Regions from separate parts of the Arthrobacter sp. SD76 genome, predicted to be linked through region 2. Evidence: riboswitches for the same ligand, from Rfam matches in the RefSeq annotation. Region 2 holds a riboswitch; the other holds the start of a gene.
What was found. A riboswitch is a leader RNA that binds a small molecule or an ion and turns the genes downstream of it on or off. The one in region 2 is predicted to bind glycine.
Positions count from the first base shown of each region.

Region 1: another riboswitch for glycine. It lies ahead of gcvP (aminomethyl-transferring glycine dehydrogenase); the one in region 2 lies ahead of gcvP (aminomethyl-transferring glycine dehydrogenase).

Region 1 is NZ_JBNBLR010000001.1:3,308,864-3,312,067, reverse strand. It holds partial or broken gene ACPEE0_RS16005 (MFS transporter) at 1-543, opposite strand, end outside; gene ACPEE0_RS16000 (TetR/AcrR family transcriptional regulator) at 628-1,164, shown strand; glycine riboswitch at 1,256-1,353, shown strand; gene gcvP (aminomethyl-transferring glycine dehydrogenase) at 1,537-3,204, shown strand, end outside.
Region 2 is NZ_JBNBLR010000001.1:3,672,261-3,675,464, reverse strand. It holds gene gcvP (aminomethyl-transferring glycine dehydrogenase) at 1-1,673, opposite strand, end outside; glycine riboswitch at 1,834-1,934, opposite strand; partial or broken gene ACPEE0_RS17790 (hypothetical protein) at 2,141-2,949, shown strand; gene ACPEE0_RS17785 (LamB/YcsF family protein) at 2,933-3,204, shown strand, end outside.

The DNA.
Region 1 (3,204 bases), 360 kb from region 2:
CCAGAACTGCTCCACCAGCCAGCCGCCGAAGATCGGTCCCAGGGCCGCGCCGCCGGAGAAACCGGCGGCCCAAATGGCTACCGCCAGCCTGCGGCGGCTGGGCTGCGGAAAGATGTTGCGGATCAGGGAGAGCGTGGATGGCATCAGCATCGCGCCAAAGAATCCCAGGGATGCCCGGCCGGCGATCAGCCAGGCGGGGCTTGGGGCGAAAGCCGTGGCCGCGGACAGGGCGGCAAAGCCGATGCTGCCGATAATCAGCAGCTTCCGCCGGCCGATGCGATCACCGAGGCTGCCCATGGACACCAGCAGGCCGGCGAGCACCAGCGGGTAGGCGTCCACGATCCAGAGGAGCTGGACGCCGGTGGGTTCCAGGGCGCGGGCGATGGCGGGCAGGGCAAAGGTGAGGGCGGTGTTGTCCACGGCAACCAACAGGACCGGGAACATCAGTAAGCCCAGGGCCAGCCAGTCGCGCCAGGGCGCCCGGACGGCCGGGCCTCCGGCGGGTGCCGTCGGGGTCCTGGTGGTTGCTGCGGAAGTTGTCATGCGATAACTATACCGTCCAGACGGTATAGTTACGAATCCGGTCCGGTTGGAGGGGCCACCGTTCCAACGGGCATGATTAGACGCATGCCCCGAAAGCCCGTAGCCCGTGAAGCGGTCCTTGACGCCTTTGAAGCCCTCCTGATTGAGGTGGGGGAGCGCGCGGCAACCCTGGACGCCGTCGCGGCGAAGGCCGGAGTGTCCAAAGGCGGGCTGCTGTACCACTTCCCGAACAAGGAAGCCCTGATCCAGGTGCTGCTGGACCGGCTGGACGGGCTGGCGGGAGCCGACGCCGATGCGATGGCAGCCGCCGGGGAGGGGGCTGCGGCCTACTTCATCCGTACATCCGTCTGGGCCGACACCCCGCTGGACCGCGCGATCGTCGCGGCAACCCGCCTGGCGGAGGTGGCGCACGAGGAAACGCGCCGCCGGTTTGCAGCGATCCAGCAGCGCTGGCTCGACGAGATCGCGGCCGATGTCGGCCCGGCCCTGGCCAAAGCAGTGCTGTACATGGGGGATGGGCTCTACTTCAACGCCATGCTGTCTGTGGGGCCGGTACCGCCGGGCGGTGCGGCCGCGGATGTGGACGAATTGCTGGCAGCCTTGGAACGCCTGCGGCGGTAGCCGGCCATTTGCCCCAGCCGCGGTGGCGTAGGACAATTGGGAGCTGTGGGAGCTGTCACCGGCCCCCGCAGCAACCCAAATGAATAGCCTTTGATCTGCGGCGGGAGAGTTCTGCCGGATAGTACAGCAGGCGCCGTAGGAGCAAACCCTCCCCAGGAATCTCACAGGCCCATGTACCGCCGCGGCGAGGCGCCTCTGGAAAGCAGCAGGCAGTCCGCCTGGGTGACCCGCAGTGCGGGAAACCCGGGGCTGTTGTGTTCACCGACGGTGCAAGCGGGGCCATGCGCAAGCTGGCAACGCGGAAACTCTCAGGTCCAATACAGAGCGGGGAGGAACCCGAATCGCTGCGGCGTACCCTGCGCCGCCTGACTCATGGAGTTCCCCGTGACCGTTTCCCCGGCCCCTGCCACCGCCACTTTCGTTGACCGGCACATTGGTGCCCGCCGCCAGGCCGATGTCAGCGCCATGCTCAAGGCCGTCGGTTACGACACCGTGGATGCCCTGGTTGACCGGGCCGTGCCCAAGGATATCCGGCAGGATACGCCGCTGAAACTGTCCCCGGCACTGAGCGAGGTGGAGGCGCTCGCCGAGCTGCGCAAGCTTGCGGCCAAGAACAGGACTGCTGTCCAGATGATCGGGCAGGGTTACTACGACACCGTGACGCCGCCGGTGATCCGCCGCAACATCCTTGAATCCCCGGCCTGGTACACCGCCTACACCCCGTACCAGCCCGAGATTTCGCAGGGCCGGCTTGAGGCGCTCCTGAATTTCCAGACCATGGTCCAGGACCTGGTTGGACTGCCCATCGCCAACGCGTCCCTGCTGGATGAAGCCACCGCCGTGGCCGAGGCCGTCCTCATGATGCGCCGGGCCAACAAGAACAAGGATGCCCGGGACGGCAAGACGGTCCTGGACGCCGATTGCCTGCCCCAGACCATCGCCATTGTGAAGGGCCGCGCGGAAGCCCTGGGCTTCGAGGTGGAAATCGCCGACCTGTCTGCAGGCCTGCCGGACGGTGCCATCAACGGTGTGGTCCTGCAGCAGCCTGGTGCCTCGGGCCGGGTGTTCGACCACTCGGCAGTGATCGCGCAGGCCAAGGAGCGCGGCGCGCTCGTGACCGTCGCGGCTGACCTGCTGGCGCTGACCCTGATCACCCCTCCCGGTGAGCAGGGTGCGGATATCGCCGTCGGCTCCGCCCAGCGCTTCGGCGTCCCGCTGTTCTATGGCGGCCCGCACGCCGCGTACATGGCAGTCCAGAAGGGCCTGGAGCGTTCCATGCCCGGCCGCCTGGTGGGGGTGTCCAAGGACGACGCCGGTGTCCCCGCCTACCGCCTGGCCCTGCAGACCCGCGAGCAGCACATCCGCCGCGAGAAGGCCACGTCCAACATCTGCACCGCCCAGGCACTGCTGGCCATCGTCGCTTCGATGTACGCCGTTTACCACGGTCCCGAGGGACTGAAAGCCATCGCGCAGACCGCGCACCGCCACGCCCGCACGCTGGCAGCTTCCCTGAAGGCTTCCGGCGCGGAGGTCCTGCACGGTTCCTTCTTCGACACCGTCACGGTCCGTGTCCCCGGCAGGGGAGCGGAGGTTGTCGCTGCCGCGGAGGCCAAGGGCATCAACCTGCGTTTCATCGACGCCGATACCGTGGGTATTTCCGTGGACGAAACCACGACGACGTCGACCGTCGCCGCCGTCGCGTCCGTTTTCGGCGGCGAGGCAGTGGGCTCCACCGGAGCCTTTGCACTCGACTCCGCCGTCGAACGCACCTCCTCCTTCCTGCAGCATCCGGTGTTCAATACGCACCGGTCGGAGACCCAGTTGCTGCGGTATATCCGGAAGTTGTCGGACCGGGACCTGGCGTTGGACCGAACCATGATCCCGCTGGGCTCGTGCACGATGAAGCTGAACGCTACGGCCGAGATGGAGGCCATTTCGTGGCCGGAGTTCGCTTCGATCCATCCGTTCGCCCCGGATTCGCAGACCGAGGGCTGGCGTGAGCTGATCACTGGCCTGGAGGCTGATTTGGCCGAGATCACC
Region 2 (3,204 bases):
TGGATGGACACCTGGTCATACCCGGTGATCTCGGCCAAATCAGCCTCCAGGCCCGTGATCAGCTCACGCCAGCCCTCGGTCTGCGAATCCGGGGCGAACGGATGGATCGAGGCGAACTCCGGCCACGAAATGGCTTCCATCTCGGCCGTAGCGTTCAGCTTCATCGTGCAGGAACCCAGCGGGATCATGGTGCGGTCCAACGCCAGGTCCCGGTCGGACAGCTTCCGGATATACCGCAGCAGCTGGGTCTCCGACCGGTGCGTGTTGAACACCGGATGCTGCAGGAAGTCCGAAGTGCGGAGCACGGCTGCGGGCAGCTCGAAGCCCTGCGCGTCCCCGACGGGACCGGCGCCGAAGGCGACGGCAACGGCGGACAGCGTTGCCGCCGTCGTCGTCTCATCGATGGAGACACCCACGGTGTCCTCGTCGATGAAGCGGAGGTTGATGCCCCGGGCCTCTGCGGCGGTCAGGACCTTGCGGGCCTTGCCCGGCACGCGGACGGTGAGGGTGTCAAAGAACGAATCGGTGACGAGTTCCCGGCCCACGGCCGCCAGCGCTGTGGCGAGGATCCGGGCGTTGTGGTTGACCCGCTCGGCGATGGCCTTCAGCCCGTCCGGGCCGTGGTAGACGGCGTAGAAGGACGACACGATGGCCAGCAGCGCCTGGGCGGTGCAGATGTTGGACGTGGCCTTCTCGCGGCGGATGTGCTGTTCGCGGGTCTGCAGGGCCAGACGGTAGGCGGGGGCGCCGGCGTCGTCCTTGGAGACACCGACGATGCGGCCGGGAAGCGTGCGTTCCATGCCGGTCCGGATCGCCATGTACGCGGCGTGCGGGCCGCCAAAGAACAGCGGGACGCCGAAACGCTGGGTGGAGCCGACGGCGATATCCGCACCCTGCTCACCGGGAGGGGTGATCAGGGTCAGGGCCAGCAGGTCGGCGGCAACCGTGACAAGTGCGCCGCGCTCCTTGGCCGCCGAGATGGCCGCGGACTGGTCCCAGACCCGGCCGGACACGCCGGGCTGCTGGAGGACGATGCCGTTGATGGCGCCGTCGGGAAGGCCCTTGGAAAGATCGGCGACCTCCACGTCGAAGCCCAGGGCCTCGGCCCGGCCCTGCACGATGGCGATGGTCTGTGGCAGGCAGTCGGCGTCCAGCACCGTCTTGCCGTCCTTGGCGTCCTTGTTTTTGTTGGCCCTGCGCATCAGCAGGACGGCCTCGGCAACCGCGGTGGCCTCGTCCAGCAGCGACGCGTTTGCGACCGGAAGGGCGGTCAAGTCCTGGACCATGGTCTGGAAGTTCAGGAGGGCCTCAAGCCGGCCCTGCGAAATCTCGGGCTGGTACGGGGTGTAGGCGGTGTACCAGGCCGGGGATTCCAGGATGTTGCGGCGGATCACCGGGGGTGTCACGGTGTCGTAGTAGCCCTGCCCGATCATCTGGACAGCAGTCTTGTTCCTGGCGGCGAGCCTGCGCAGTTCGGCAAGGACCTCCACCTCGCTGAGGGCCCCGCCAAGCCGGAGCGCGTGCTCCTGGCGGATGGCTCCCGGAACGGCAACGTCCACGAGCCCGTCCACGCTGTCGTAGCCGATGGCCTTGAGCATGGTGTCGACGTCGGCCTGGCGGCGCGCGCCGATATGGCGGTCGGCAAAGGCCGATGGGTTGGATTGAATCGTCATGAGGAACTCCAGGTCTGGCCGGCCACGAATGGCACGGCATGGATGGGTTCCTCCCCGCTCTGTATTGGACCTGAGAGATTCCGAGGACACCTGCTCTTGGCAGGGCACTCTTGCACCGTCGGTGAGTCCGGCAGGAAACCGGACTGCTTTCCAGAGTCGCCTCGCCGTGACGGTACATGGGCCTGAGAGATTCCTGGGGAGGATTTGCTCCTACGGCGCCTGTCCGGTGGTGGTCCGGGAGGGCTCTCCCGTCACAGCTCGAAAGGCAGTATTCAAATGTGGGTGATTCGGCTCACAAGATACACGCTGTTGCTGGCCGCTGGCAAATCGGGGCGCGGCAGCACCGTTGCAAAGGCGGTTCGGGCGGCGGGCCACGGCGCAGAAGTTAAGCATGCTTAGTGTTGATCCACTTAGGATGGAGGAGCACGGCAGCCTTCCCGCTGCAGGTCGATTTGAATGAGGTGACCATGGCCAGGCGCAGCAATCCCGCAGTACGAATCGCACAGGAAACCGCCCACAACGCGGTGTTCGACGCCGAGGGCAATCCCAAGCCCGGTGTCCACAACATGCTGCTGAAGGCGGTGGAAATCCAGCGTCCGTTCGTGGTGGCCTATGTCCGGCGGCTGCAGAAGAGGCATCCGCGTGCCACCGCCGCCCAGCTGGCCGACATCCTGGAGCGCGACTACCTGCGCGCCGTCACCGGCGGCGGGGCGGTGGTGGGTGCCACCGCCGCGGTGCCCGGTGTGGGGACGGTGGCGTCGCTGGGGCTTTCCGCTGCAGCCACTGTCGGATTCCTGGAAGCCACAGCCCTGTATGCCACCTCGCTGGCCGAACTCCACGGCATCCGGCTGACCAACCCGGAGAAGGCCAGCACCATGGTTATGGCCATCATGCTGGGTGAGGAGGGGACCGCACTCCTCAGCACACTGAGCGGCCAGGTGGCAGGCCGTGAAATGAACCCACCAGGGCCTGGGGCAGCGTGCTGTCCAAATCGTTGCCGATGCCGGGCTTCAGCAGCATCCGGAACCGGATCCAGAAGGCCTTCCTCAAGAACCTGCTTAAGCGCCAGGGCACGGCGCTGTTCGGCCGGGCCCTGCCCTTCGGGATCGGGGCGGTGGTCGGCGGAGCGGGTAACCTCATGATGGGCCGCGCCGTGGTTTCGAACGCCAAGGAAGCGTTCGGCCCGATGCCGGACACCATCCCCGGGGAGCTGACGGCAGCCGCAGCTCCTGACAAGCAGACGCTGGAAGGCAACACCTTTGGATCTCAACGCTGACCTCGGCGAATCATTCGGCTCCTGGAAGATGGGGGACGACGCTGCGATGTTCCAGCTGGTGACCAGCGCCAACGTAGCCTGCGGGTTCCACGCCGGCGACCCCATCACCATGCTGGACAGCTGCCGGGCAGCCTACGAGCTCGACGTCACTGTCGGTGCGCACGTGGGGTACCGGGACCTGGCAGGCTTCGGCAGGCGTTCGCTGGATGCCAGCTTCGATGAGCTGTTCGGCGATGTGCTGTACCAGCTGGGGGC